DNA from 3 places in the Streptomyces sp. KM273126 genome. Region 1 is predicted to be linked to each of the others. Evidence: riboswitches for the same ligand, from Rfam matches in the RefSeq annotation. Region 1 holds a riboswitch; each other region holds the start of a gene.
The links. A riboswitch is a leader RNA that binds a small molecule or an ion and turns the genes downstream of it on or off. The one in region 1 is predicted to bind thiamine pyrophosphate.

Region 1 (10,129 bases):
CCCGTCGCCCGAGGGTGACTCGAACCTCGCCGAGACCGGTGCCGACTCCAACACCCCCGTGATCGCCGGGATCGCCGCCGCCTTCCTGGCGGTCGGAGGTGGCGCCATCCACTACAGCACACGCCGCCGCGGGGCCTCGTCCCGCTGAAGCGTTCCGAAGCGTTCCGGGTCGTACGCCGCGTACGGCCGGTCTCCAGCCGTATGTCACGCACGGCTCCGTGGCCCGTCCCCTCGACCAGGGGGCGGGCCACCGCTGTGCGCGCTCAGCCGAACGTCGCCCGCTCCAGCCAGAAGTCCAGCAGCTCACGATCTCCCAGCACCTCCAGCCGCCCGTCGTCGGGCGGGAGCCGGCGGTAGAAGGCGAGCAGCACCTCCGTGAGCGGTCCGCGCAGCGCCACCGTCGCCTTCTCATGGCCCCGGCGCCAGGCGAGGCCCTCCTCGGTGAGCTCGATGAACCACTCGGCGTTCACACCGTCCGGGGCGTCGGTCGCGTGGAGGTGGATGCTGCGGTGCGGTCCGCGCAGCGCGCTCGCGGCGTCGTCCGGCCTCATCCGCTGCACGAACTCGACGATCTGCAGCCACTCGTCGATGGCGTCGGCGGCGATCTCGGGCGCCACCTCGTACGGCAGCCCGGCCGCGAGTGTCGCGTCCGCGCGGTGGATCGTGATCTCGTGGGCCATGCGCCGGGCCCAGAACGCCGTGCTCCGGTCCCAGGCCCAGGTCCACACCGGGGTGTCGGGGCCGGCCGCGCGTATCGCCTCGACGACCGACGCGCCGGTCTCGGCGAGCCATGCGTCCAGTGCGGCCGGGTCGCCCTGTTCCTCGGGGCCCTGGGAGTGCGGCACCTCGTCGTCGGGCACCTCGTCCTGCGCCCGTGAGCGGACGATGTGGTCCACCCAGCGCAGCGCCCCTCCCATATGCCGCACCAACTGCTCCAAGGACCAGTCGGGGCAGGTCGGCACCGTCACCGTGAGGTCCGCGCCGGAGGTCACCACCGCTCTCAGCTGCCGTACCTGTTTGTCGATCTCGTCGCAATAGCGGTCATGTCCGAGTGGGGTCATGCTCCTGACCCTAGGGCGGAAGGCTTCCCAAGTAGGACGATTTCCGCTGCGTCGAACGCCACACCGACCTCGTCCCCGGGCCCCGGCGCGTCCCGCAGGGCACACGCCGCCTCCAGCCTCGGCGCGTCCTCCGGTTGCAGGTGGACGGCGACGTGGGTGCCCCGGAAGGTCCGCGCCGCCACAGTGCAGCGCAGCCCCTCCGCGGGCTCCACGAGCCGTACGCCCGCGGGCCTGACCAACAGCGCGGCCGGCCCCTGCCGCGCTCCCTCAGGCACCGGCACCTTGCCCCAGGGGGTGTCCGCGACCTGGCCGCTGACGGTCGCCGCGACCACGTTGTCGAAGCCGAGGAAGCGCGCCACGAACTCGTCCGCGGGCCACTGCCACACCTGAAGCGGGGTGCCGGACTGGGCGATCCCCCCGTCCCGCATCACCACGACCCGGTCGGCGAGCGCGAAGGCCTCGCCCTGGTCGTGCGTCACGGCGAGAACGGTCGTGCCCAACTCGTGAAACACCTCACGGAGTTCCACCACGAGCCGCTCGCGCAGCGACCGGTCCAGCTGACCCAGGGGTTCGTCCAGCATCAGCAGCCTGGGCCTCGGGGCGAGGGCGCGGGCCAGCGCGACACGCTGCTGCTCGCCGCCGGAGAGGGAGGCCACGGCCCGGCGTTCGGCCCCCGGCAGCCCGACCAGCTCCAGCAACTCCCGGACCCGTGCGGCCCGTTCGCCCTTCGCCTCGCCGTGCATCCGCGGCCCGAATGCCACGTTCCCGCCCACATCGCGCTGCGGGAACAGCTGGTGGTCCTGGAACATCAGGCCGACGCCGCGCTTGTGCGCGGGTACGCCCGTCTGGTCCCGCCCGTCGAGCAGCACCCGCCCGGCGGACAGGGGTTGCAGCCCCGCCACCGCCCGGAGCAGCGTCGACTTTCCGCTGCCGCTGGGCCCGAGTACGCACACGATCTCGCGTTCGGCGACATCGAGGCCGACGGCGTCGAGCACGGCCCGCCCGCCGAAACGGACGGTCGCGTCCTCCAGACTCAACAGCATCTAGAACTCCCCGGTCCGGTTGGTGCGCAGCCGCTCCAGCACCAGCAGCGCCACCGCGCACACCACCATCAGAATCGTCGAAAGGGCCATCGCCTGGCCGTAGTTGAGATCACCGGGCCGACCGAGCAGCCGCGCCACGGCGACCGGCAGCGTCGGACTGTCGGGGCGCGCGATGAACACCGTCGCCCCGAACTCCCCCAGCGACACGGCGAACGCGAACCCGGCCGCGACCAGCAGCGCCCGCCGCACCATCGGCAGATCGACCTCCCGCCACACCCGCCACGGCGACGCCCCGAGCACGGCCGCCGCCTCCCGCAGCCGTACGTCCACGGCCCGCAGCACGGGCAGCATGGTCCGTACGACGAAAGGGACGCCCACCAGCGCCTGGGCGAGCGGCACGAGGATCCAGGAGGAGCGCAGGTCGAGGGGCGGCTCGTCGAGGGCGATCAGGAAACCGAAACCGACGGTCACCGCGGAGACGCCCAGCGGCAGCATCAGCAGCGCGTCGAAGCCGCGGACCAGACGGCCCGCGTCGCGGCGGGTGAGGGCCGCGGCGGCGAGAGAGCCGATCACCACGGCGATGGCGGTGGCGGCGAGGGCGTACTGCAGCGAATTGCCGATCGCCTCGATCGGCGCGACGAGGAAGGTCCCGCCGTCCTCACCGCCCAGCGCCCGGTAGTAGCCGAAGCCGGGTGCGTCCAGGGAGCGTTGCACCAGCACGGCGAGCGGCAGCAGGAGCAGGACGACGACGGTGACGAGGACTCCGGCCAGCAGCGCCCACTGCCCGGCGCCGCGCGGCCGCCGGGCCGTGATGTCCGCGTCGACCAGGCGCAGGGCGGTCTCCCGCCGCCGTACGGTCCAGGCGTGCACGGCGAGGATCGCGACCACGGCCGCGAACTGGACGATCGTGAGCACGGCGGCGGTGGCCAGGTCGAAGATCTCCGAGGTCTGCCGGTAGATCTCCACCTCCAGCGTCGAGAAGGTCGGCCCGCCGAGGATCTGCACCACGCCGAAGGAGGTGAAGGTGAAGAGGAAGACCATCAGCGCGGCGGCGGCCAGGGCGGGCGCGAGGGCGGGCAGGGTGATCCTGCGCCAGGCCTGCAGCGGCGATGCGCCGAGCATCCGTGCGGCCTCCTCCTGACGCGGGTCCAGTTGGGCCCACAGCCCGCCGACGGTCCGTACGACCACCGCGTAGTTGAAGAAGACGTGGGCCAGCAGGATGGCCCACACGGTCGTGTCCAGCCGTACGCCCCACAGCTCGTCGAGGAGCCCGCCACGCCCGAGAAGGGCCAGGAACGCCGTCCCGACAACGACGGTCGGCAGCACGAACGGAACCGTCACGACCGCCCGCAGCACGTGCTTGCCCGGGAAGTCGAAGCGCGCGAAGACATACGCGCCAGGGAGTGCGATCAGCAGCGTGAGGGCCGTCGAAGCGAGCGCCTGCCAGGTGGTGAACCACAGCACGTGCCGGATGTCGGACTGCGCGACCACGTCCACGATCCGCCCGAACCGCCAAGCGCCGTCCACCTTCAGCCCGCGCGCCACGATCGCGGCGACGGGCCAGGCGAAGAACACCGCGAAGAACGCGACGGGCAGGGCCATGAGCCCGAGCCGCGCCGCGCTCCCCGTACCGTTCCCGCCGACGGCTACTTCAGTACGAGTGACGTCCACGACCTGACCCACTGGTCACGGTTGGCGGCGATCTTCGAGGGCGCCATGGTCTCGGGGTCCTTGGCGGCGGGTCCGTACTCGGTGAACTCCTTGGGCACCGACGCCCCCTCGATCACCGGGTGGACGAACATGTTGAGTGGCATGTCCTCCTGGAACTCCTTGCTGACGAGGAAGTCCAGGAACGCCTTGCCGCCCTCGCTGTTCCTGGCGTTGCCGAGCAGTCCCGCGTACTCGATCTGCCGGAAGCAGGTGCCGTACGACACCCCGGTCGGCGCGGTCTCGGGCCTCGGGTCGGCGAAGACGACCTCGGCGGGCGGCGAGGAGGCGTACGAGACGACGAGCGGCCGGTCGGCCTTCGCCTTCCTGCCGCCCGCGGAGCCGGAGAACTCCTCGTTGTACGCCTGCTCCCAGCCGTCGACGACCTTCACGCCGTTCGCCTTGAGCTTCTTCCAGTAGTCCTGCCACCGGTCGTCGCCGTACCTGGCGGCGGTCCCGAGCAGGAAGCCGAGGCCGGGCGAGGAGGTGGAGGCGTTCTCGGTGACGAGGAGGTTCTTGTACTCGGGCTTGACCAGGTCGTCGAAGGAGGTGGGCGGGCTCAGCTTGCGCTTACTGAAGTAAGCCTTGTCGTAGTTGACACATATATCGCCCGAGTCGACGGGCGTGACCCGGTGCTTGTCCTGGTCGACCCGGTACTGCGGCCGGATCTGCTCGGACCCCTTGGCCTCATAGGACTGGAACAGCCCGTTGTCCAACGCGCGGGACAAGAGCGTGTTGTCGACACCGAAGAAGACATCGCCCTGGGGGTTGTCCTTGGTCAGGATGGCCTTGTTGACGGCCTGACCGGCGTCACCGTCCTTGAGAACCCTGACCTTGTACCCGGATTCCTTCTCGAACGCCTTCAGGACGTCCTTGGACGCGGCGAAGGAGTTGTGGCTGACGAGGGTGACGGTCTTCGAACCGGAGTCCGAGCCGCCGCTGCCCGAGTCGGACGACCCGCACGCGGACAGCGTGGCCAGACCGAGCCCGATGGCGGCGGCCACGACCTTCTTGCTGGTACTCACTTGGATTCCTCCTGGGGATGACCAGGAGAAGACGCGGCCCTGCCCGGGATCAACGGACAACTCCGAGATTCCCGGGCAGGGCGCAACAGCTTGAGTGGTGACCGATCTCCCTACCCAGAATGACCTGGGCGAGGTTCAGAGGGTCTGCGGCCCTTGCCGCACTCTCAGCGCTGTGGCGCTCCCCTGCCGGAATATTGAGATGTACGCGCTCAGATTACCGCTCGGTGGCCGCCAGCTGACCGCAGGCCCCGTCGATCTCCTGCCCACGGGTGTCGCGAATAGTCACGGGCACACCATGCGCGGCGATCGCCTCGACGAACGCCTTCTCGTCCTCGGGCCGCGAGGCGGTCCACTTCGAACCGGGCGTCGGGTTCAACGGAATCAGATTGACGTGCACGGGCCTGCCCTTGAGCAGCCGCCCGAGCCGGTCACCGCGCCACGCCTGGTCGTTGATGTCCCGGATCAGCGCGTACTCGATGGACAGCCTCCGCCCGGACTTCGCCGCGTACTCCCACCCGGCATCCAGCACCTCCCGCACCTTCCACCGCGTGTTGACCGGTACGAGGGTGTCGCGCAGCTCGTCGTCGGGGGCGTGCAGCGAGATGGCGAGCCGGCACTTGAAGCCCTCGTCGGAGAACCGGTGAATGGCCGGCACGAGCCCGACGGTGGACACGGTGATTCCCCGCTGGGACAGCCCGAGCCCGTCCGGCTCGGGATCGGTCAGCGCACGAATGGCACCGACGACGCGCTTGTAGTTGGCGAGCGGCTCACCCATGCCCATGAACACGATGTTCGAGAGCCGCGCCGGCCCACCCGGGATCTCTCCATCCCTCAGGGCCCGCATCCCGTCCACGATCTGGTGCACGATCTCGGCGGTGGACAGATTCCGGTCCAGCCCTGCCTGCCCCGTGGCACAGAACGGGCAGTTCATGCCACACCCGGCCTGCGAGCTGATGCACATGGTGACCCGGTCCGGGTAGCGCATCAGCACGGACTCGACGAGCGTGCCGTCGAAGAGCCGCCACAGGGTCTTGCGTGTCGTGTCCTGGTCCGTGGACAGGTGCCGCACGACCGTCATCAGCTCGGGAAGCAGCGCCTCCCGCAGCTTGGCGCGCGAACCGGCGGGGATGTCGGTCCACTGCTCCGGGTCGTGCGCGTACCGCGCGAAGTAGTGCTGCGACAGCTGCTTCGCACGAAACGGCTTCTCCCCGACCGCGGCCACCGCCTCCTTGCGCTCGGCAGGCGTGAGATCAGCGAGATGCCGCGGCGGCTTCTTGGCTCCGCGCGGCGCGACGAAAGTGAGTTCTCCGGGCTTAGGCATGGCCGTACCAGTGTCGCAGATCGTTGTCCGGGTCCCGCACTCGGCGATCACAGCACCGGACGGCTGATCCGGCTTCAGAACAGACTGCCGACCACACCGATGACGCGGGCGCCGTAGTTCTTCAAGCGGTGGGACAAGCGGCAGTACAGCCGCGGCTTGCTCCGCCCGCCCTGTTCGATGAGTGCACCGCAGTATCTGCACTGCAGATCACCGTGATAGGTCCCGTCTTTGTGTAAACGCGCCCGCCCCATGCGCAGGACCCTACCCCAACCGGACGGCCCACCGGGGCGCAGAAGAGGTCGCCGCCCTGTGGACGACGAGCCCTTCGCGTACCCACGGTGCCGGGTCGGCTACCGCCACTCCCAGAAGTGCCTGGAGATCACCGCATCCCAGCAGCCGGAGGCCTCTTCCGTCGTGAAGCTCGTTCCGGGGAGGCCGGAGACCTGGGCGTCGACCGTATGGAGACGGTATTCGCTCGGCAGGCCCGGGTACGAGGGTGAGACGACCTTCTCGACGGCCACCGACAGGGACAGCGGATCGATGGTGACGTCCCTTTCGCGGACTCCGAGTTCCTCGGCCAGGCACCGCAGCACCGCCGCGACCACCGTCTCCCCGGGCTTCATCTTCTCCGTGGGCGGCGAGTTCCTCTTCCGCTCGGCGCCGCCCGCCATCAGCTGCCCGACTTCCGTGAGCTGCTTTCCGTCCTGCCCGATGCGCACGCTGACGACCGAGACGTGGCGAAGCGGCGGGTCGTCCGACAGGGTCGCCTCGCCGGAGGTGATCTCGTCCCACAGGTTCCGTACGGATTTCACGGCGCCGATGCCCCATGACTCGCAGGGAATGCCGTTGCTCCGCAGCCATTCCTGGAGTTCGTCCAGGCTGTGCAGGTCCCGCATACGCCGCACCCCTCCCGTCACGCGGATCCTCCTGCGGTGATCCTACGAACGGAAGGGGTGGTGAGGAGAGAGCGGCGATACGGCGGTCAGCCGGACCCCACGAAGAGGACGAACAGCAGCCACGCCACCGGCGCGGTGGGCAGCAACGAGTCCAGCCGGTCCATGATCCCGCCGTGGCCCGGCAGCAGCGTGCCCATGTCCTTGATGCCCAGATCGCGCTTGATCATCGACTCGCCGAGATCGCCCAGCGTGGCGCTGGCGGCGACCGCGAGGCCGAGGAGCAGGCCCTGCCACCAGGTGCCGTCGTCGATGAGGAACTGCATGCACAGGGCGCCGGCCACCATGGCGAACGCGACCGCGCCGAGCAGGCCTTCGCGGGTCTTGCCGGGGCTGATGCGCGGGGCCAGCTTGTGCGTGCCGAAGCGCCAGCCGACGGCGTACGCGCCCGTGTCGCTGACGACCGTGAGGAGCAGGAACGTCAGGACCCGCCACGGGCCGTCGTGCGCGGTGAGCATCAGCGCGACGAAGGTGGCCAGGAACGGGACGTAGAACGCAGCGAAGACGCCCGCCGTGACGTCCTTGAGATAGTTCTCCGGCGGCTCCGTCATCCTCCAGACCAGGACGGCGAGCGCGGTGAGCGCCATGGCCGCCCACGCGCCTTCGGCGCCCCGTACGTACCCGGCGACGACCATCGCCGCGCCACCGACCGCGAGCGGTACGAGGGGCGCCTTGATGGACTTGCGCTCCTGCAGACGCGACGTGAGCTCCCACAGGCCCACCACCACGGCGACCGCGATCACGCCCACGAAGACGGCCTTGACGATGAACAACGAGGCGACGATCACCGCCCCGAGTCCGATGCCGACCCCTATCGCGGCGCTCAGGTCACGGCCCGCGCTCTTCTTCTGCGGGGTGGGCTGAGGGGCGTCGGGCATGGGCTCCGGCTTCTTCTGCGGCGCGACCCCGTGGGGCTGCGCCGGCGGCATCTCGTCGCGGAACGAAGGGCCGCCCATCCGAGCGGCCCCCCGGTTGTCATCCTGGTTTCCGCCATGCGCGGGGACGTCGGGCACGATGGGCATGGGCTGCTGAGTCTGCGATGGACGCGGACCCACGTGCGCATCGTACGCGGGACCCGCCGGGGCAGCCCTCTGGACAGGCCCGTGGTCGGACGGCCCCCAGTACCCGGCTTGTGGCGGCGCCCCCCAGGAAGACTCGTTCATCAGACTTCGAGCAGCTCCGCTTCCTTGTGCTTGAGGAGCTCGTCCACCTGGGCGACGTACTTCGCGGTGGTGTCGTCGAGCTCCTTCTCCGCGCGACGGCCCTCGTCCTCGCCGACCTCGCCGTCCTTGATCAGCTTGTCGATGGCGTCCTTGGCCTTGCGGCGGACGGAGCGGATGGACACCTTGGCGTCCTCGCCCTTGGTCTTGGCGACCTTGATGTAGTCGCGGCGACGCTCCTCGGTGAGCTCGGGGAACACCACCCGGATGATGTTTCCGTCGTTGCTCGGGTTGACGCCCAGGTCGGAGTCGCGGATCGCCTGCTCGATGTTGCGCAGCGCGCTCTTGTCGAACGGGGTCACCACGGCCATGCGCGGCTCCGGCACCGAGAACGAAGCCAGCTGGTTGATCGGCGTCAGCGCTCCGTAGTAGTCCGCCACGATCTTGTTGAACATCGCCGGGTGCGCACGACCGGTGCGGATCGCGGCGAAGTCCTCCTTGGCGACCACGACGGCCTTCTCCATCTTCTCCTCGGCTTCGAGGAGGGTCTCTTCGATCACCACTTGCTCCTGCGTGTCTTGAGTAGGCCCGGCTGCTGTTCTCTGTCACGTCGGCGGCCGGCTGCGTCGCGTCTTGTTCCTGCACGGTTCCCGACCATCAGAACATTGTCCATCCCCCGGTCAGGGTCCGTCCCCCGGGCAGGGGTGGTTCCCGGTCAGGCCCGGCTGTCCTGTTCACCCACGAGAGTGCCGATCTTCTCACCCTTGACGGCGCGCGCGATATTTCCCTCCGCCAGAAGCTCGAACACGAGGATCGGCAGTTTGTTGTCGCGGCACAGAGTGATCGCCGTGGCGTCGGCGACCTTGAGTTCGCGGGTGATGACCTCGCCGTAGCCGAGGGAGTCGAACTTGACCGCGTCCGGGTTGGTCTTGGGGTCGGAGTCGTAGACCCCGTCCACACCGTTCTTACCCATCAGCAGCGCCTCGGCGTCGATCTCCAGGGCACGCTGGGCGGCGGTGGTGTCGGTGGAGAAGTACGGCATGCCCATACCGGCGCCGAAGATGACGACGCGGCCCTTCTCCAGGTGGCGCACGGCGCGCAGCGGGATGTACGGCTCGGCGACCTGGCCCATGGTGATGGCGGTCTGGACCCGGCTGTCGATGCCCTCCTTCTCCAGGAAGTCCTGGAGGGCGAGGCAGTTCATCACGGTGCCGAGCATGCCCATGTAGTCGGACCGGGCGCGGTCCATGCCGCGCTGCTGGAGTTCGGCGCCGCGGAAGAAGTTGCCGCCGCCGATGACGACCGCGACCTGCGCGCCGTCCCGTACGACGGCCGCGATCTCGCGGGCGATCTTGTGCACCACGTCGGGGTCCACGCCCAGGCCCCCACCGCCGGAGAAGGCCTCTCCGGACAGCTTCAGCAGAAACCGGCCGCGTACTTTGCCGTCATCGCTCTTCTGGGCCTTGGTGGTCATGGGGTTCCCGCCTCTTTCACCTGTTGCACATACGAAGAAGGCCACTGCCGGTGGGGCGTTTCGCATCCCATGCGCGGCAATGGCCTCCTCGTCAATTCTGCTGTCGTCCGTCACGCGTGTACGGGACGGCATACGCGAGCGACACGGACGACTCGGACGACTGCTGTCGACCCTAGCGGGGTCGCGCGTCGATCGCTGTAATGACTCAGATGCCGACCTTGATGCGCGAGAAACGCTTCAGGGTGACACCGGCCTCGTCCAGGATCTTCTGGACGGACTTCTTGTTGTCGAGCGCGTACGGCTGGCCCAGCAGCGTGGCGTCCTTGAAGAAGCCGTTGAGGCGACCCTCGACGATCTTCGGCAGGGCGGCCTCCGGCTTGCCCTC
Region 2 (10,129 bases), on a different contig from region 1:
TGCGCCTGGTCGTAGCCGTACTGCTGCTGGTCGTAATCGGAGTAGCCCTCGTACCCGAAGGCCTGGTCCTGGGACTGGGCCTGAGCGGCGGCCGCGTAGGACGGGTCGGTGGCGGCTGCGTAGGCGGCGTCGTTGTAGACGCCGTAGGTGCCGGTCTCGTCGGGCATGGGCTGCGGCGAGTAGACGGTGGTCTCGGCCGGGGAGGCGGGCCGCTGGGGGCGGGCGAAGACGTCGTCGTCGCCGTCGGGTCCGTCGTCCTGGCGGTACGTTCCGGCAGTTGTCGTCTGGAGGTCGGGGACCTCCAGGTCGGGCACCTCGGGCACATCGGGGTCCGGCTCGCCGCGACCGCGCTTGCCGCTGCCGTCCTCACCCGGGCGCTTGAAGGCCCAGCCGGCCTCGAAGCCGCGGCGGAAGGACAGCGTGACGAACGTCTGCCCGACCGCGAAGGCGGCGGCGCCGAGGCCGATGACCACGACGTTGGCCATCAGGACGCCGAGGACGACACCGAGGAAGCCCGCGAAGGCGAGCAGCCGCCAGCGCAGCCTCGCCTTGTACTGCAGCAGCACCTCGCCGAGCAGCCACAGCGCGACGATGCCGAACGCGATGTAGAGGATCGTCCAGCCCATGTACGCCACTCTCCCTGCGGCCGTGGCCGCTCTGCCCTTTTTAGTCGTACGCGGCTCAGGTCTCAGGCCTGCGGTGGATGGTGCAGACCGAGATTCTCGTAGATTTCCAGCGTCGCGGTCGAGTTGTTGAGCGTGATGAAGTGCAGTCCGGGGACTCCCTCGTCCAGCAGCCTCGCGCAGAACTCCGTTGCGAACTCGATGCCAATGGAGCGTACAGCGGCCGGATCGTCTTTGGCTGTGAGGATCCGCTCTTTCAGGGCGGCCGGGAACGAAGCGTTGCTGAGCTGCGGCAACCGTTCCAGCATCTTCACACTAGTGACCGGCATGACTTCGGGGATCACCGGGGTCGTACAGCCGGCCGCGGCGACACGGTCACGCAGCCGCAGATACGACTCGGGGTGGAAGAACATCTGCGTGATCGCGTAGTCGGCACCGGCCCGGCACTTGTCGACGAAGTGGCTGACGTCGGTGTCCCAGTCCGCGGAGCGCGGGTGCATCTCCGGGAAGGCCGCGACGCCCACGCAGAAGTCGCCCGACTCCTTGATGAGCCCGACGAGTTCCGCCGCGTACGTCAGTCCCTGCGGGTGCGGCACCCAGGCGCCCATGGGGTCGCCCGGCGGGTCGCCGCGGACCGCGAGCATGTTGCGGATACCGGCGTCGGCGTACTGGCCGATGATGTTGCGCAGCTCCGCTTTGGAGTGGTTGACGGCGGTGAGGTGGGCGACCGGGGTGAGCGTGGTGTCGGAGGCGATCTGCTCGGTCGCCTTCACGGTGCCGGAGCGGGTGGAGCCGCCCGCGCCGTACGTCACGGAGACGAAGCTGGGGGCGACCGCCTCGACCCTGCGGAGGGCGTTCCACAGGTTGCGCTCGCCCTTCGCGGTCTTGGGGGCCCAGAACTCGAAGGAGTACGTGGTCCTGCCGTCGGCGAGCATGTCACGCACGGTAGGCGCGCGGTCAGTCCTGGTGGACGCGGTTCCTAGGGCCATACCGGCAGGTTAGCCAGGCCGGGCCGGTCCCCCAACCAGAGCAGGGATTTTCGCCCCGTTTCATCCGCTTGCTGTCCAGCCCTCGGACAGTGGGCCGACAGCCAGGACGGCCGTGCTCGTCGGACTACGCGCCGGACACCGCCGGGCACGGTCCGTCGCGGGCTACGCCGCGCGCAGGCGCTTGGCGAACTCGGACGCCGCCGCTCCGGGGTCGTCGGCCTCGGTGATCGCGCGGACGACCACGACGCGGCGGGCGCCCGCGTCGAGGACCTCGTCGATGTTGCCGAGGTCGATGCCGCCGATGGCGAACCAGGGACGGTCGGTGGCGAGGTCCGCGGTGTACCGGACCAGTCCGAGGCCGGGGGCGCGGCGGCCGGGCTTGGTGGGAGTGGGCCAGCAGGGGCCGGTGCAGAAGTAGTCCACGCCGTCCTGGACGGCGGCAGCGGCGGCCTCCGCCTCGGCGTGGGTGGAGCGGCCGATGAGGACGTCGCCGCCGAGGATGGCGCGGGCTGCCGGGACCGGGAGGTCCCCCTGTCCCAGGTGCAGCACGTCGGAGCGGACGGCGTGAGCGACGTCCGCCCGGTCGTTCACGGCGAGGAGCCTGCCGTGGCGCCGGCAGGCGTCGGCGAACACCTGGAGGTGCTCCAGTTCCTCCGCGGCCTCCATGCCCTTGTCACGAAGCTGCACGATGTCGACGCCGCCGGCGAGGACCGCGTCCAGGAACTCCGGCAGGTCGCCCTGGCGCCTGCGGGCGTCCGTGCAGAGGTAGACGCGGGCGTCGGCGAGCTGTCGGCGGGCGGTGTCGGGCACGGTGGGCTCCCCCGTTGTCGATGGCGTACGGCGTACGGCCACGTGTCGGTGGCGTACGGGCCACGGCCGGGCAGGAGCCCAGCCGTGGCCCGTACGCCGGGCGGCGCATGCGGGTTGTGGGTTCGGGCGACGAGCGTCAGACGGCGAGCGCCTGGGCGCGGCGCTTGACCTCCGTGCCGCGATTCTCACTCAGGGCCTGGGCCGGGGTGCCCGGCAGGCTCGGGTCGGGCGTGAAGAGCCACTCCAGCATTTCTTCATCCGTGAAGCCGTCGTCCCTCAGGAGCGTCAGGGTGCCGGACAGGCCCTTGACGACCTTGTCCCCGTCGATGAAGGCGGCGGGGACGTGCAGCGCGCGGTTCTCACCCCGGCGTACGGCGATGAGCTGGCCCTCCTTGACCAGCTGCCGCACGCGGGTCACCTCGACGTCGAGCATCTCGGCGATGTCGGGGAGGTTCAGCCACGCGGGGACGAGAGCATCGATCTTTGCGTCAATCTCGGTCACGTCATCAAGACTGCCATCCCGGACTGACAGTCGGTAGCCGAGCCGCCTCCGGCGCAGGCCGAGAGTGGGCCGACTGGGGGTGGGCGGGACCGCCCGCCCCCGCCTCGGGCTCGTAGCCGATCGGCTACGCCGTCGCGCCCTTCAGCGGGCGCGAGGGGTCCGCCAGCAGCTCCGGGTCCATGGCCGTGCCCGCCTCGATCAGCCGCCGGCCCTGCGCCAGGTCCCTGGGGCGTCCCACCGCGAGGAGGGCGACCAGGCGCCCCTCGCGCAGCCAGCACACGGACCAGGCGGCACCCGTGGGGTCGCCGCGCCACACGGTCGTGTCGGCCGAGGCGTGGTGACCGGCGTACTGGACGAAGCGGCCGAACTGCTCCGACCAGAAGTACGGGACCGGGTCGTACGGCTCCGGGGACTCACCGATGATGTTGGCGGCCACGGTGCGCGGGCCCTGGAGGGCGTTGTCCCAGTGGTGGACGAGGAGGCGTTCGCCGTACCTTCCCGAAGGGAAGGACGCGCAGTCGCCGACGGCGTGGACATCCGGCGCCGAGGTGCGCAGGTGGTCGTCGGCCACGACCTCGCCGTATGTGCCGAGCTCGATGCCCGAGTCCTCCAGCCACGCCGTCGCCGGGCGTGCCCCGATGCCCACGACCACCGCGCCCGCCGGCACGCGCGAGCCGTCGTCCAGGATCACTGTCCCGTCCTCGACGCGCTCCACGCGCGCGTGGGTGCGCAGGGCCGCCCCGCTGTCCGCGTACCAGGCGGTCATCGGCGCGGCCACCTCGGCCGGCAGTGCCCCCGCGAGCGGGCGGTCGGCGGCCTCGACGACCGTCACCGCGCAGCCCGCCTCGCGGGCGGCGGTGGCGAACTCCGCCCCGATCCAGCCGGCTCCCACGACCACGATGTCGTGCTGCCGGGCCAGGACGGGCCGCAGCCGCTCCGCGTCGTCCAGGGTGCGCAGCAGGTGCACGCCTGGCACGCCCTCGGCGCCCGGCAGCCGGATCGGTTCCGCGCCGGTCGCGAGGACGAGGACGTCGTACGGCACCGGGCCCGTCGCCGTGTCGAGTTCGTGGTCCCCGGGGCGCACGCCCAGCACCTCGCGGCCGAGCTGGAGCTCGATACCGAGCGCCTCGAAGTCGACGTCGAAGGCGGATCCCTCGGCCTTGCCGAGCAGGACGGCCTTGGACAGCGGCGGCCTGTCGTAGGGCTGGTGCGGCTCCGCGCCGATCAGCGTGACGGGGCCCGTGAAGCCCTTCTCCCGCAGGACGACCGCGGTCTGCACCCCTGCCATGCCCGCACCCACGACGACGACCCGTCGCCGGGTCCCTCGTGTCTCGGTCTGCTCGCTCACCTGATCACCATAGACACCTGACAAGTTGTCAGTCAGCGGCCGGGGTCCGTGACCTGTTCCACAACGCTCGTTCCGCTGCCCGGCTGCGACTCCCACTCCCAGGTCTCCTCCAGGCGCACACGCCCGTCGGAAAGCTCGGTCACGAGGGACACGCAGTGCCCCGACGACGTCGTGCCGTCCCGCTTCAGCTGCACGTACCGGAAGTCCAGCCGGTCACCGTCCCGCGTACCCACCAGGTGGCCCCGCACGACATCGCCGCCCGCGTACTCGGCCCAGATCTCACCGTCCTGCTCGTGGTACGTGAACCGGGTGCGGGTGCCCACCTGACCTGGAGCCTGGTCCGCGACGGGGGCGAGGACAAGCCCGTCGAGAGATCTGTGCGAGCTGGCCATGAGCGGAGGCTCCCTTACTGAGGAGAACGGCACGGGCTAGGGTGGCCGACGTGCTGCGTTTCCCGGGGACGGCCCCCGGACCCCCAGCACAGAAGAGTACTCGCGGGAGCCCGGACGCACCGGGCTGAGAGGGAGGCTGGCGGCCTCCGACCGTACGAACCTGATCCGGGTCATGCCGGCGAAGGGAGGGGCTGGACGCCCATGTCGCGTACACATACATCAGACGTCCTCGTCGTGGGGGGCGGCATCATCGGGCTCGTGACGGCTTGGCGGGCCGCACAACGCGGGTTCGGCACGGCGGTCGTGGACCCCGAGCCGGGCGGCGGGGCCGCGCGCGTGGCGGCCGGGATGCTCGCCGCCGTGACCGAGCTGCACTACGGCGAGCAGACGCTGCTGGGCCTCAACCTGGCGTCCGCGCGCCGCTACCCGGACTTCGCGGCCGAGCTGACCGAGGTGACGGGCCTGGACCTCGGCTACCGCCGGTGCGGCACGCTCGCGGTCGCGCTCGACGCCGACGACCGCGCCCACCTGCGTGAACTGCACGCGCTGCAACGGCAGTCGGGCCTTGAGTCGGAGTGGCTGAGCGGACGGGAATGCCGCCGGCTTGAGCCGATGCTCGCGCCGGGCGTACGCGGCGGACTGCGCGTCGACGGCGATCACCAGATCGACCCGAGGCGGCTCGCCAGGGCACTCGTCACGGCCTGTGAGCGCGCCGGGGTGGTCTTCCACCGGATGTGGGCCGAGAGGCTGTCAGTCGTCCGGGAGCGGGCTGCCGGGATCAGGACCGCCGACGGCACCGAACTCGCCGCGGAGCGGGTCGTCCTCGCCGCGGGCAGCCTGAGCGGACGGCTGGCGGGCGTCCCCGACGAGGCCCTGCCGCCCGTACGGCCCGTGAAGGGGCAGGTGCTGCGGCTGACCGTGCCGAAGCGGTACGCGCCCTTCCTGAACCGGACCGTGCGCGCCGTGGTCCGCGGCAGCCACGTCTACCTGGTGCCCCGCGAGAACGGTGAGCTGGTCGTGGGTGCGACCAGCGAGGAACTCGGCTGGGACACCACGGTCACCGCGGGCGGGGTGTACGAACTGCTCCGCGACGCCCACGAGCTGGTCCCCGGGATCACCGAACTGCCGCTCACGGAGACGCGCGCGGGACTGCGCCCCGGCTCCCCCGACAACGCGCCCCTGCTCGGCCCGACCGAGTGCGAGGGGCTGCTCCTGGCGACCGGCCACTACCGCAACGGCGTGCTCCTCACCCCCGTCACCGGTGACGTCATGGCGCATGTGCTCACCACGAGCGAACTCCCCGAGGAGGCGCGCGACTTCACGCCCAGGCGCTTCTGTGCCGCCGCGGTCGAGGAGCAGCCGGCATGAACGACTTCGATTTCGGCTCCGGCTCCGGCTCCGGCGACTCGACCGACGTGACCGACGTGAACGTCTTCGTCAACGGAGAGCGGCGGCGGATCGCCGCGGGCACCGCTCTCGACGCGCTCGTGAGAACCCTCACCGCGGCCCCGTCGGGCGTCGCCGCCGCGCTGAACGAAACCGTCGTCCCGCGCGCGCAGTGGCCGTCCACTCCGCTCTCCGAGGGGGACCGCGTCGAAGTCCTCACCGCCGTCCAAGGAGGCTGACCCATGGCCGACGACCCCTTCGTCCTCGGCGGTACGACGTACTCGTCCCGCCTCATCATGGGCACGGGCGGCGCGCCCAGCCTCGACGTCCTGGAGCGCGCGCTCGTGGCGTCCGGCACGGAGCTGACGACGGTCGCGATGCGCCGTGTGAGCCCCGAGGCGCACGGCTCGGTGCTGTCCGTGCTGCACAAGCTGGGCATCCGCGTCCTGCCCAACACCGCGGGCTGTTTCACCGCGGGCGAGGCCGTGCTGACCGCCCGGCTCGCGCGCGAGGCGCTCGGCACCGACCTGGTGAAGCTGGAGGTCATCGCCGACGAGCGCACCCTGCTGCCCGACCCGATCGAGCTGCTGGACGCCGCCGAGATCCTGGTCGACGACGGTTTCACGGTGCTGCCGTACACCAACGACGATCCCGTGCTGGCGCGGAAGCTCCAGGACGTGGGCTGTGCCGCGATCATGCCGCTGGGCTCGCCGATCGGCTCCGGGCTCGGCATCCGCAATCCGCACAACTTCCAGCTGATCGTGGAGCACGCGCGCGTGCCGGTGATTCTGGACGCGGGAGCGGGCACGGCGTCCGACGCCGCACTCGCCATGGAACTGGGGTGCGCGGGTGTGATGCTCGCCTCAGCCGTGACCCGGGCCCAGGAACCGGTGCTCATGGCCCAGGGGATGCGGCACGCGGTGGAGGCCGGCCGGCTGGCGTACCGGGCGGGACGCATTCCGCGGCGCCATTTCGCGGAGGCGTCGTCGCCGGCGGAGGGGCGCGCACGGCTCGACCCCGAGCGCCCTGCGTTCTGATGTCCAGCGCCTCCGCTGCCGCCGCACAACAGTCACAGGTCTGCTGCATTCCGTCCCCCGGGACACGGGACCGACAGCGCTGACAGTGGCGGCCCCTAGACTCACCTGCGTGGACACGACCCTTCAGGACCCGCTTGTCGGCCAGTTGCTCGACGGCCGCTATCGGATCGACGCGCGGATCGCGGTCGGCGGGATGGCCACGGTCTACCGGGCCATGGACATCCGCCTCGACCGTGTGCTCGCGCTCAAGGTGATGCATCCGACACTGGCCGCCGACGGCACGTTCGTGGAGCGCTTCATCCGCGAGGCCAAGTCCGTGGCGCGGCTCTCCCACCCGAACGTGGTGGGTGTCTTCGACCAGGGGACCGACGGGTCGTACGTCTACCTCGCGATGGAGTACGTCGCCGGGTGCACCCTGCGTGACGTGCTGCGCGAGCGCGGTGCCCTGCAGCCGCGGGCCGCGCTCGACATCCTGGAGCCGGTGCTCGCCGCGCTGGGTGCCGCGCACCGGGCCGGGTTCGTGCACCGCGACATGAAGCCGGAGAACGTCCTGATAGGGGACGACGGCCGGGTCAAGGTGGCGGACTTCGGTCTCGTACGGGCCGTGGACACGGTGACGAGCACCACGGGCCAGGTCCTCGGCACGGTCTCCTACCTCGCCCCGGAGCAGTTGGAGCACGGCACGGCGGACACCCGCGTCGACGTGTACGCGTGCGGGGTCGTCCTCTACGAGATGCTGACCGGCGGCAAGCCGCACGCCGGGGACTCCCCCGCGCGGGTGCTCTACCAGGCGCTGAACGCGGATGTGCCGCCGCCGTCGGCCGCGGTGCCCGGACTGCCGTACGAGCTGGACGAGTTGGTGGCCTCCGCGACCGCCCGCAAGCCCGAGTTGCGCCCGCACGACGCGGTGGCGCTGCTCGCGCAGACCCGGGACGCGCGGGCCACGCTGAGCGCCGAGCAGCTGGACGCGGTGCCGCCGCAGGCGATCGCCGGGGACCATCACAACGGCGAGGACCGGACGAGTGTCATCCCGCGCTCACTGTCCGTGCCCCGGCCGTTGCCGGTCAACGACGACGAGATGAACCGGACGAGCCGGTTCGAGGGTCCTCCGGCCGCGCCCCGGCGGCGTACCGCCACGGCTGTCCGGCGCGGGCCGCTGGCGATCGTCGCGGCCGTCCTGCTCGTGCTCGGTGTCGGCGCGGGTATCTGGTACATCAACTCGGGCCAGTTCACCAAGGTCCCGGCGGTGCTGACGCAGCCCGAGGCGGAGGCGAAGCAGCGGATCGAGGCCGCGGGGCTCGGGGTGAAGACCGAGCGCGCGTTCAGCGACACCGTCAAGCGCGGCCTGGTGATCAGCACCGATCCGGGGCCGAGCGCCCGGATACGGAGCAACGACAAGGTGACACTGACCATCTCCAGGGGCCCCGAGATGGTGACGGTGCCGGACATGAAGGGCCTCCCGCTGAGCGAGGCGAAGTCCCGGCTGCAGAAGCAGGGCCTCGAACCGGGCCTGGTCACACGGGCGTTCAGCGAGGAGGTCCCCAGCGGCGATGTCCTCAGCACGGCCCCGGAGGCCGGCACGGAGCGCCGCTCCGGCTCGGTCATCGCGCTGACCGTCAGCAAGGGCGCGCCGGTGGAGGTGCCGGACGTCACGGGTGAGTCGGTCGAGGACGCGAGGGCGGAGCTGGAGGACGCCGGCCTGAAGGTGAAGATCGCCGAGGAGCGGATCAGTTCCGAGTTCGAGCGGGGCGAGGTCGCCCAGCAGTCGCCGGGCGAGGGCCAGGAGGCCGCCCAGGGCGACACGATCACCCTGACGATCTCCAAGGGCCCCGAGATGGTCGAGGTCCCGGACGTGGTGGGCAACCGGGTGGACGAGGCCAGGCAGAAGCTCGAAGCCGCCGGCTTCCAGGTCGACGAGTCCCGGGGCCTGATCGGACTGTTCGGCGACGAGGTCAAGAAGCAGTCGGTCAAGGGCGGGAAGACGGCCCCCAAGGGCTCCACGATCACGATCGAAATCCGCTGACGAGTCCCTCCGGGGGTCGGGCCGGGGCGTGGAGGAACACTCGACGGGAACCCCGGCCCGACGGCCGGGAACGTCGAGGCGCACCCGAACCCTTGCCGCCGCCTCCGGCCGGGGGACCGGAAGACATGGAGGGACACTCGGCCGGAACGCCGGCCGCACGGCCGGGAACGCCGAGAGCTGCACCCATCACAGTCCCGAACCCAAGAGACCCGTCATCAGCTCGGCGACGGCGCCCAGGCCTGCATCCTGCGGGTCCCAGCCCTCGGATCCCCCGGCGGTCGCCCAAAGCCGCCGTGACACCCTGAGTGGGTGACCAGCAAGTACCTTCGCAATCCCGTTGGCAGCCATGTCCCCGTGGCCGGTGGGCTGCACTCCGTGGGGCTCTCCTACGCTCACGATCTCAGGGCCGAGACCGTGCAGGTGTTCGTGGCGAATCCGCGCGGGTGGGCGACGCCGCAGGGCAATCCGAGGCAGGACGAGGCGTTCCGCGAGACGTGCACCGCCGAGTCGATCCCCGTTTACGTCCACGCGCCCTACCTGATCAACTTCGGTTCGCACACCGAGGCCACGGTCGAGAAGTCGGTGGAGTCGCTGCGCCACTCGTTGCGCAGGGGCCGGGAGATCGGCGCTCTGGGTGTGGTCGTCCACACCGGGAGCGCGACCGGTGGCCGGGAGCGCTCCATCGCCCTCCAGCAGGTGCGCGAGCACATGCTGCCGCTGCTCGACGAACTGACCCACGACGACGACCCCCACCTCCTGCTGGAGTCCACCGCGGGGCAGGGCGCCTCACTCTGCTCGCGCACCTGGGACTTCGCGCCGTACTTCGAGGCCCTCGACTCCCACCCGAAGCTGGGCGTCTGCCTCGACACCTGCCACGTCTTCGCCGCGGGCCACGACCTGACCGGGCCCACCGGCATGCACCAGACCCTCGACCTGCTGGTGGACACCGTCGGGGAGGGCCGGCTCAAGCTGATCCACGCCAATGACTCGAAGGACGTCGTCGGCGCCCACAAGGACCG
Region 3 (10,129 bases), 2.2 Mb from region 1:
TCCTGACGGGCACCACGACCGACACGTACACCCACCTGTCCACGACCGCGTACCTGCGCTGGTGCGAGCGAGTCGGCCAGGATCCGGTGTACGAGGCCTATCCGGCGCACGATCCGTGCGCCGGAGCAGTGGCCGCCGACCGGCTGCTGGCCCGGCCCGACCGCCCGGACGCCGTCTACGGTCTCTTCGACCCGAACGGCACGGACCTGCTGGCCGCGGCCCGGCGATACGGCCTGCGCGTCCCCGAGGACCTGCTGCTGGTCTGCTGCAGCGAGTCCACCGTGTACGCCAGCACCGAGCCGCCCATCACCACGCTGTCCCTGAAACCGCGCCGGATCGGCACGGCGGTGGTCCAGCTCCTCATCGACGCCATCGAAGGAGTGAAGTCGGACCAGCCGGTTCAGCAGGTGATACCCACGGAGCTGATCGTGCGGACCTCTTCCGAGCGACGCTCGCCGCGCACGACCATCAGCCCGCCCCGGTCACCCGAGGAGGGGTGACCACCGATCGAGGATCCGGTGAGGGCCCTTCGAGGATCCGATGAGGAACTGGGCGGGGAAAGCCCCGCCCAATTCGGGAGAAAACCGTGGTGAACCGGGGTCCTGCGCCATTTCACCACCCCTGGGTCATCACATGGCGCGATCCGCATTCCTATGATGGGCGCACGACACCGCGGGCCGCCACGACCAGGCAGTCCGATCAGGTGCAGATGCGGGCGATGGTGGTGGAGGAGTCGATGACTCAGGGGGCCGGTCAGGGACCCGAGGTGCGGACGCCGACGGTGCGCGATTTTCGCGTACCCGCGTACGTCCACGAGGCCGGTCCCTACGCGCAGGACACACACCCGGGCGAGGTGGTCCCACCCCTCGACGACTCCGAGGACTATCCCGAGGGGTACACGCCCACCCAGCGCGATCTGCCAGTGATCAACCGGGGTGACACCGTTCTGGTCTCCGTCGTCCCCGAGGCCGCGGGGACCGCCCAGCCCGAGACCGGGCAGGGTCGCCTCTACGTCGTCGGAGATGTGCACGGCTACCTCGATCAGCTGGTCGCCGCGCTCCAGGAGAAGGGCCTCGTCGACGCCGAGGGCAACTGGTCCGCGGGCACCGCGCGGCTGTGGTTCCTGGGCGACTTCACCGACCGGGGCCCGGACGGCATCGGCGTCATCGACCTCGTGATGCGGCTGTCCGCCGAGGCGGCCGCAGCCGGCGGCTACTGCAAGGCCCTCATGGGCAACCACGAACTGCTGCTGCTCGGTGCCAAGCGGTTCGGCGACACCCCCGTCAACTCCGGCGCGGGCACCGCCACCTTCCACGCCGCCTGGCTGCTCAACGGCGGCCAGAAGACCGACATGGACCGCCTCCAGGACCACCATCTTCAGTGGATGGCCCGGCTGGACGCCATGGAGCTGGTCGACGGCCACCTGCTGGTGCACTCCGACACCACCGCCTATCTCGACTACGGCGACTCCATCGAGGCGGTCAACGACACCGTCCGCGAGACCATCGCCCGCAACGACGCGGACGAGGTCTGGGACCTCTTCCGCAAGTTCACCAAGCGCTTCTCCTTCCGCGACGAGGGCGGCGCCGACGCCGTCCGCTCCCTCCTCGACGTCTACGGCGGCACGCGCATCGTCCACGGCCACAGCCCCATCCCGTACCTCCTGGGCGAGGTCGGCTCGGAGGACGGCGAGGACGAGTCGGGGCCCGTGGTCGACGGACCGCACATCTATGCGGACGGACTGGCCATCGCCATGGACGGCGGAGTGACCATGGCCGGAAAGCTGCTGGTCCAGCAACTGCCGTTGGACAGCTGAACGTTCTCCGGGCACGTGTCCCCCCACGGAGCACCGCAGAAGAACTGTGCTGGCCAGGGGCCATTTTCTGGAAACCCCCTGTCACCGCGTACCTTCATCGCTCTACCATCGGCTTATCCGTAGCAGGCTCCCCTCCGTTTCTGCCCGACGGCTCGTCAGCATGCCGAGCCACAAGCCCTACGGAGCATCGGGGGATGCACATGAACAGCGTTCCGCAGCACCTGCCGAGCGAGGACCGCCAAGATTTCGAGCGGATCCTCGGCAAGGCGCTGCGCTCCGCACCACACCGCCCGGAACTCGCCGCAGTCGGCCGGCGGCTCAACCCGGAGCAGCTGCGCACCATGGCGCTCAACGCCACCGGGCTCATCACAGCTGCCGCGGCGACCGAATACGACTACTACGTCAAGGTCCGCGAGGAACTGCGCCATCCGGCGCCGTCCAACCCGTCGTCCCGCGAAGGCACCTCCGGCTCGGCCGAGCCGGGCGGCACCGCGGTGGGGCTCGCGACCACCATGGGGGAGACCACCGAGACGGCCGGGGCGGGCGCCGGAGCCATCGTCGCCGTCCTCGCTCCCGTCCTTGCCGGTACCGCCGCGGCGATCTTCCTGCTCGTGGGGTACGTCCTGCAGATGCTCGACCCCGAGCCGGGCATCGCCCAGACCCTCACCACGACCGGGTGGGTCTTCGGGGCGATCACGGCGGCCGCCATCCTCGTGGCCGCAGTCGGCCTCCTCCTCACCGCCCTGCGCAACGGCGCCACCTCGTTGGACGCCGGAGCCCAGGGTGAGTTGAACGACGAGGTGACCCGGGCGAGGGAAGCGTGGCTGGAGGCCCTGCTGGAGCGCGGCATCATGCCGTTCTTCCGCGAGGCCCTCACCGACCCGGGCGCCACCGCCATGGGCCCCACAGTCCCGTCCACCCCGCCCAGCCGCATCCCGAACCTCGGCTACAACCGTCCGGGCTTCAGCAGCCCCGAGGGCGGCCCCGGCGCGGGCCGCCGCCCCGGCTTCTCCAGCCCGGACTTCACGAGCCCGGACTTCGGAGGACCGGACAACCAGCCGGAGTGACGCACCGGGAACCGCCATGCCGGAGCCGCACTCCGGCCCCGGCGGCCTCCCGGAGCATCGCTCCCGCCATGGGCCAGGACCGATCCACGAGCCGGCCTGTGAAGCCGGCCGAGCGAAACGCCTCCGCCGAAGAAGAACCGCACTGGGGTGAGGGCAGCGGCACGGCCGGGTTTCCCGGACACACGCCCGAACAACCCCTTGCCCAGTTCTCTCCCCATCATGAAGCCCCTCCCTCTGAGAGAGCCGAAGAGCTGTCTTCCTCCGCTCTCAGGGAAGCGATGCCCCGGAGAGCCGGGGCATCGAACCCCGCGGCTCAGTCCGCGATCGGCAGATACACCAGGTTCCCACTCGCCGCGAACTCCTTCGACTTCTGCACCATGCCCGCCTCGATCCCGGCCCGGGATCCGCCGTGTTCGCGGCGGATTCACACGACACTAGGCCGATTTATGTGAGTTTATATTTCGTTGGTTACTGATCAGCGAAAGGAATCCCTGAGCCCCCACCACAAAACCAACGAAGGAAGCAACCAAGAGAAGCAGGATCACAAAGGCGAAGAACGTTGAGTGAGGGAAAACCCAGCCACCGACGAGAGACACAGAGAACCCGCCCCCGCAAATGGAAAAGCCCACTCCGACGCGCTTTCTTATCCTTGCGCGCTCTGCAACCAGAGCATCCCACCGCCGATTCCACGCCTCTTGGTGCGCCCGTCTCTTAGACTCCGCCAGCTCCCGCCGGTTGCGCTCCTCCGCCTCACGGCGCTCAACTTTCTCCCGCTCTTCAGCATCCAAGCGCTCTTGCATACGGCGGTAGTAGGAAACTGCTTCTTCAGGCATTTGGGCGCCGATGTTGATATCGCCGAAATCACGCCCTTGAAACACCGGCCCGTCGACTTGCCCACTCAAGTCATTAGTGGTCCTGTCCCCCGGGCCGTGGCCCTTTCCATTCCCGTGCTCTGCCATGAATCAACAGTATCGCCGAATCGGGGGACCCCTCCATCGATCGCGGGAGGTTAGATGACGCTGCCACCGAACGACGCCGACAGGAGGTGCGGAGTGCCGCTGCCTGAGAACGGCGCACCGTGGCCTCCGCCGCAGTTCGCGGCCGAATGCCCGCGCGATGCGCGTCGATGACGCCTGGCACTCCGGCGATCGTGACCGCCTGTCGCGCGTGTACCGCGAGCAGGTTGGCTCCAGCAGTTCAGCGGCCCGCGTCAAGGAAGACACGGTGGTCCGTGCTACCGACTTGCCCTTGGGGCATTTCGAAGCACGGACCGCCCGCAGCGAGGCTCAGTCAGCGATCGGCAGGTACACGCGATTCCCCGCCTCCGCGAACTCCTTCGACTTCTGCAGCATCCCCTCAGCGATCTCCTCGGGCGACGCCCCCTCAGCCGCCGCACCACCGAACCGCTCTGTGATGCTTTTACTAATTTTCATCGAACAGAATTTTGGGCCGCACATGGAGCAGAAGTGAGCCGTCTTGGCGGGTTCTGCGGGAAGCGTCTCGTCGTGGAACTCGCGGGCCGTGTCGGGATCGAGGGCCAGGTTGAACTGGTCCTCCCAGCGGAACTCGAAGCGGGCGTCCGACAGCGCGTCGTCCCACTCCTGTGCGCCCGGGTGTCCCTTGGCGAGGTCCGCCGCATGGGCCGCGATCTTGTAGGTGATGACGCCCGTCTTGACGTCGTCACGATGGGGCAGGCCCAAGTGCTCCTTGGGCGTGACGTAGCAGAGCATCGCTGTGCCCCACCACGCGATCATCGCGGCACCTATGCCCGAGGTGATGTGGTCGTACGCCGGCGCGACGTCGGTGGTCAGCGGGCCGAGCGTATAGAACGGCGCTTCATCGCAGATCTCCTGCTGAAGGTCGATGTTCTCCTTGATCTTGTGCATCGGGACGTGCCCCGGGCCCTCGATCATGGTCTGTACGTGGAAACGCTTCGCGACCCGGTTCAGTTCCCCGAGAGTGCGGAGCTCCGCGAACTGCGCCTCGTCGTTGGCGTCCGCGATCGAACCGGGCCGCAGGCCATCACCGAGCGAGTACGTGACGTCATATGTGGCGAGGATCTCGCACAGTTCCTCAAAGTTCTCGTACAGGAACGATTCCTTGTGGTGCGCCAGGCACCACGCCGCCATGATCGAGCCGCCGCGCGAGACGATGCCGGTCTTGCGGTTGGCCGTCAGCGGTACATACGGCAGGCGCACGCCCGCGTGGACCGTCATGTAGTCCACACCCTGCTCGGCCTGCTCGATGACCGTGTCCTTGTAGATCTCCCAGGTCAGTTCCTCGGCCTTGCCGTCGACCTTCTCCAGCGCCTGGTAGAGCGGCACCGTGCCGATGGGGACGGGGGAGTTGCGCAGCACCCACTCGCGCGTGGTGTGGATGTTGCGACCCGTGGACAGGTCCATGACCGTGTCGGCGCCCCAACGGGTCGCCCAGGTCATCTTCTCGACCTCCTCCTCGATGGAGGACGTGACCGCCGAGTTGCCGATATTGGCGTTGACCTTGACCAGGAACCGCTTGCCGATGATCATCGGCTCGATCTCGGGGTGGTTCACGTTCGCGGGCAGCACGGCCCGGCCCGCCGCGATCTCCTCGCGAACGACCTCGGGCAGGACGTTCTCCCGGAGGGCCACGAACTCCATCTCGGGCGTGATCTCCCCGCGCCGCGCGTATGCGAGCTGCGTCACAGCCTTGCCGTCACGGCTCCGGCGCGGCTGCCTCGGCCGCCCCGGGAACACCGCGTCGAGATTGCGCAGCCCACCCCGCGGTGATGTGTGCTTGATCCCGTCGTCTTCGGGGCGGGCGGGACGGCCCGCGTACTCCTCGGTGTCGCCGCGAGCGAGGATCCAGTTCTCGCGGAGAGCGGGGAGCCCCCTGCGAACATCGGTATCGAGGCTCGGATCGGTGTACGGACCGGAGGTGTCGTACAAGGTGACCGACTGCCCGTTGGTGAGGTGCACCTGACGGACCGGCACCCGCAAGTCAGGGCGTGATCCCCCGACGTACGCCTTGTGCCAGCCGATGGGCTTCCCCTCCTCCTCCGGCATTTCGCCCTGAGATACGGCGAACACCCCGTTCGCCTGGTTGGAGATGTTCGTCTGGCTGGAGACAGGTGTGCGTGCGTCCTTGTTGGTCATGAGACCGAACTCCCTACGCCGGCATTACCCGGTAACAGGTTCAGCGGTCGACGCAGCGGTTTCCGCCCGGCGATGTTCCACGTGAAACATCGCGTCTGCGGAGGTCAGCGCCCTCTCAGCCCGGTGCTCCGAGCTCCCGCGTGTGCAAAGGTGCCTCTACGCTAGCGGCAGATGTGGCGCGGTGAACAGTGGACTCCCGCCGTTCTTGCGATGATCGGTCGGTGACCAGGATGCGACAGCCCCCGCTCCCACCCTCGGAGCCCTCACGCGGACATGGCCCTGGACGCGGCCATGAACGCGGCCCTGATGGCGGGCATGGCTCCGGTGCCGGACATGGATCCGGTGGCGGCTGGGGCCCCGACGGAGGTCACGGTGCCGGTGATGACGGTCACGGGCCCCATGGTGGACAGGGGCAAGGGCAAGGGCACGGCCCGGGTTCCAGCGGGAGCCACGGGCACTCCCACAGCCACGGCCCCGCCGCCCCCGTCTCCCGGCACCTGCGCAAGGTCATCGCCGCGGTGCTCATCCCCTTCGCGACGGCGGTCGTCGTGGGCCTCGTGGTGCTCTGGCCCGGCGGCGCCCCACCGCACGAGCGCACCGGCGTCGGCTTCGACCGGCAGACACAACAGGCCACGGTCACCAAGGTCGAGGAGCTGGACTGCAAGTCCGTGAACGCCTCGGGGACACCCCCGACCGGCGACACATCGACCGCCGAGGGTTCATCCGCTCAGCAGCAGGAAAACGGCACCTGCAAGAAGGCGACGATCACGGTCGACACCGGCAAGGACAAGGGCCGCACCTTCACCGAGATCGTCCAGCCGGATCAGTCACGCCAGCTGGAGCAGGGCCAGGAGGTCGTGGTCGCGTACGAACCCTCGGCGCCCAAGGACCTGCAGTACTCGGTCACCGACGTGAATCGGAAGTTCCCGATGGTGCTGCTCGCCGGGATCTTCGCACTCGCCGTCGTGGCGGTGGGCCGATTGCGCGGTGTCATGGCGCTGGTCGCGCTCACCATCAGCTTCCTGGTGCTGACGTTCTTCATCCTTCCCGCCATCCTGCAGGGCTCGAATCCGCTGGTCGTGGGCGTGGTCGGAGCGAGCGCCATCATGCTGATCGCGCTCTACATGTGCCACGGCCTCTCCGCCCGCACCTCGGTTGCCGTGCTCGGCACCCTGGTCTCGCTGCTGCTGATCGGTGTGCTCGGCTCGCAGTTCATCGGCTGGGCCTCACTGACCGGCAACACGGACGACAACACAGGCCTGATCCACGGCCTCTACCCGTCGATCGACATGAGCGGTCTGCTGCTCGCGGGCGTCATCATCGGTTCACTCGGTGTGCTCGACGACGTGACGGTGACACAGACCTCGGCGGTCTGGGAGCTGCACGAGGCCAATCCGTCGATGGGCTGGCGCGGCCTGTACCGCGCAGGCATCCGCATCGGCCGCGACCACATCGCTTCGGTCGTCAACACGCTCGTCCTCGCCTACGCGGGTGCCGCTCTGCCCCTGCTGCTGCTCTTCTCGATCGCGCAGAGCAGCGTCGGCACGGTGGCCAACAGCGAGCTGGTCGCCGAGGAGATCGTCCGTACGCTCGTCGGCTCGATCGGCCTTGTGGCCTCGGTTCCGGTGACCACTGCCCTGGCCGCGCTGGTGGTCTCGGCCGATCGCCCGACTCCTCAGCCGGCGGCGGCAATGACACCGGCGGCGGCAGCGACACCGGCACGCACCGGGAGGGGGCGCCGCCGCAAGCAGTGACACCGGCATACGAAGTCCCCGCAGCGTGCACGCAGAAGCGTTACGGCACCCCCAAGGCGCGCGGCTCAGCCCGCGCTCTGCTCCTCCGCGAGGATGCGGTCCAGAGCCTCGTCGAGGTGCGTCTCGAAGTCGGCGAGGGAACGCTCCTGCCCGAGCGGCACCAGTTTGTCCGTACGGTCCAGGAACGCCACGAGCGGCGCCGTGCCGGACCGGAACAGCGCCTGGTCACAGCCCACCTGAAGCCGGATCAACACCTCGCCCAACACCTCCGGATCGGCGGGCGCGATATGGACGTCACCGTCACCGCTCGGCCGCCCCACGCCGTCTACCAGCAGCTCTCGCCCGAATGCCCAGGTAACAGGGGCGTCTCCGGGGAGATGGAAGGTCAGCCGCACGGCATAGGGATCACACGTCTCGTACCGCAGCTCCACCGGGATCCGGAAGGAGAGCTCATCCGAGACGAGGAAGCTCATCATGACCTCTGCCTGTACTGACTCGCGCATTCGCCTACCTCGTCAGTTGCCATCGACGGGCCGGGAATCAGCCCTGACACTGCCCGCAGTTTGCTGAAAGTACACGAGAGATCACAAGGAGTGATTTTTCAGATGCTGATAGAGAGCGCGAGTGTCCCCAGTAGCCTTCCGATCTCGTCCTGCAACTGCCGTGCTGCGGGCAGCAGTCGGTCGGACTGATGGAGGGGCAGCGAAATGGCCATGGTCGCGGCGGTCGTTCCCAGCGTGAGGGGGATCGCGGCACAGACCGTCCCCAGCGCGTACTCCTGTCGCTCGACCACCGGTTCCATCCGTCCGATCCGGTTGAGGCGCCATGACAGGGCCTGCTCGTCACGCACCGTGTACGGAGTGATCGCCCGCACGGGATAGCGGTCGAGGTGATCGCTCCGCGCCTCCTCGCCGAGCTGCGACAGCAGACACTGCCCGACGGCGTGCGCATGCCCGGTCTCACGGAAGTCGGCCCACTCCTCGACCGCTGGATTTCCCGGGCTGTCGGCGACGCACATGACCTCGATCTCGCCCTCGCGGTAGACCGCGTAGTACACGGGGGCGCCGATGATGTCCCTCCAGTGCGCGAGGACGTCGCTCACCGTGCTGCGACGTTTCTGCTGCGCCCCGCTGCTGCTGAGCCGCTCGGCCGCCTCACCGAGGAAGAACAGCCCCTTGTCCCGGTGCAGATAGCCCTCGTGCGTCAGCGTGCGCAGCAGGTGGTACGCCGTGGGCAGGGCGAGTCCGGCGTCCCGGGCCAACTGCTTGGCAGGCGCCCCGTGCTGACGCGCGGCCACGGCCTCCAGCAGCCGCATCGCGCGCTGCACCGAGCCGATGAGAGTGGTGGGGTGCGTCTCCCCGGCCGGCGCCGGGGGAGGCTTCGGGGAGGGAAGGCGCACCGCCGTGGCTGTCGCGATGCGGGGCGAACGGGGCTCCGGCGGTCGGACGGGCGGCTCCCCGGGTGAGCTACGGGGCTGCACGGGGGGAGCCGGCGCTCTGGTGGGCGTCGTGGGCCGGGTCTGCGGATCGGCGGGTACGGTGTCAGCCGTGGCCAAGGGTCACTCCCGAAGCACGAGGAGGGCCGCCCGTGCGAGGGAACACGGGGGATGTGCGCCGCCCGCGGGGTCGCCCCCGCAGCGAGCTCCGGACTTTAACGGCCCGTCATCCCCCGCAGACGGCCCCGCCGGGAAACTTCCCTCCCCCGAGGGAACCTCGGGTTCCTGTTGGCACCTCGACCGTTACCGGCGGCTCACTCGGTTCCGTGTCACTGCACGCCGCACGCTGACGACTCACCAGTCGCTGCGCGACGACGAGCCCGCCATGAACTTCCGGACGACGTAGATCAGCCCGCCGACCAGAGCGACGAACACCAGCACCTTGAAGAGCAGGGCCACGACGACCTGCAGCACGCTCAATATCAGACTGCCGAACACGACCAGGGCGATGACCGGCACCGCGACCCACTTCACCCACCACGGCAATCCCGTGAAGATCTCCCGCATCGCCCTTGTCCTTACTCCGTCGCCTCCCGGGGCCCCGTGTTCGGGGCCTGCCTCCGGGTCCTGTGATGTCCTGCCTTCGATGCTAGGGCGGAACAGGGTGGCTCCGGGGGCCTCGCGCCCCTTGTCCATCCCTGATCGTTCCCCTAGGGAATCCCGGGGCCGCCTCAGCTCTCGGGCGGAGAGAACACCACCATGACCCGGAGGTCCTCGGTGATGTGATGGAACTTGTGGGCCACCCCGGCGGGCACGTACACGACGCTGCCGCGCGCCACCTGCGTCGTCTCCGTACCGACCGTGAGCGAGGCCCGGCCGCTCACGACGAAGTAGACCTCGTCCTGGTTGTGCGGATTCTGTGG

Region 2: it holds a riboswitch for thiamine pyrophosphate, as region 1 does, so the genes downstream of both, thiO (glycine oxidase ThiO) here and E0500_RS18265 (thiamine ABC transporter substrate binding subunit) in region 1, are expected to answer to the same signal.
Region 3: it holds a riboswitch for thiamine pyrophosphate, as region 1 does, so the genes downstream of both, thiC (phosphomethylpyrimidine synthase ThiC) here and E0500_RS18265 (thiamine ABC transporter substrate binding subunit) in region 1, are expected to answer to the same signal.

The regions. Positions count from the first base shown of each region.
Region 1 covers NZ_SJXB02000001.1:4,228,840-4,238,968, reverse strand. Annotated here, with positions in the region: gene E0500_RS18285 (LAETG motif-containing sortase-dependent surface protein) at 1-148, shown strand, start outside; gene E0500_RS18280 (maleylpyruvate isomerase family mycothiol-dependent enzyme) at 264-1,061, opposite strand; gene E0500_RS18275 (ABC transporter ATP-binding protein) at 1,058-2,104, opposite strand; gene E0500_RS18270 (iron ABC transporter permease) at 2,105-3,706, opposite strand; gene E0500_RS18265 (thiamine ABC transporter substrate binding subunit) at 3,751-4,836, opposite strand; TPP riboswitch at 4,926-5,031, opposite strand; gene rlmN (23S rRNA (adenine(2503)-C(2))-methyltransferase RlmN) at 5,051-6,157, opposite strand; gene E0500_RS44980 (NUDIX hydrolase) at 6,508-7,074, opposite strand; gene E0500_RS18250 (phosphatidate cytidylyltransferase) at 7,140-8,273, opposite strand; gene frr (ribosome recycling factor) at 8,273-8,830, opposite strand; gene pyrH (UMP kinase) at 8,986-9,744, opposite strand; gene tsf (translation elongation factor Ts) at 9,950-10,129, opposite strand, start outside.
Region 2 covers NZ_SJXB02000002.1:413,186-423,314, reverse strand. Annotated here, with positions in the region: gene E0500_RS32475 (hypothetical protein) at 1-626, opposite strand, end outside; gene metF (methylenetetrahydrofolate reductase [NAD(P)H]) at 689-1,612, opposite strand; gene thiE (thiamine phosphate synthase) at 1,775-2,422, opposite strand; gene E0500_RS32460 (Rv2175c family DNA-binding protein) at 2,559-2,924, opposite strand; gene E0500_RS32455 (NAD(P)/FAD-dependent oxidoreductase) at 3,049-4,272, opposite strand; gene E0500_RS32450 (hypothetical protein) at 4,305-4,664, opposite strand; TPP riboswitch at 4,757-4,868, shown strand; gene thiO (glycine oxidase ThiO) at 4,866-6,032, shown strand; gene thiS (sulfur carrier protein ThiS) at 6,089-6,289, shown strand; gene E0500_RS32435 (thiazole synthase) at 6,293-7,087, shown strand; gene pknB (Stk1 family PASTA domain-containing Ser/Thr kinase) at 7,197-9,110, shown strand; gene E0500_RS32425 (deoxyribonuclease IV) at 9,420-10,129, shown strand, end outside.
Region 3 covers NZ_SJXB02000001.1:2,003,608-2,013,736, forward strand. Annotated here, with positions in the region: gene E0500_RS08610 (LacI family DNA-binding transcriptional regulator) at 1-500, shown strand, start outside; gene E0500_RS08615 (metallophosphoesterase) at 722-1,816, shown strand; gene E0500_RS08620 (hypothetical protein) at 2,011-2,883, shown strand; partial or broken gene E0500_RS43630 (thiamine biosynthesis protein ThiC) at 3,197-3,307, opposite strand; gene E0500_RS08625 (hypothetical protein) at 3,318-3,842, opposite strand; gene thiC (phosphomethylpyrimidine synthase ThiC) at 4,170-6,017, opposite strand; TPP riboswitch at 6,011-6,167, opposite strand; gene E0500_RS08635 (YibE/F family protein) at 6,239-7,771, shown strand; gene E0500_RS08640 (SsgA family sporulation/cell division regulator) at 7,837-8,274, opposite strand; gene E0500_RS08645 (helix-turn-helix domain-containing protein) at 8,373-9,170, opposite strand; gene E0500_RS08650 (DUF5326 family protein) at 9,561-9,773, opposite strand; gene E0500_RS08655 (cupin domain-containing protein) at 9,938-10,129, opposite strand, start outside.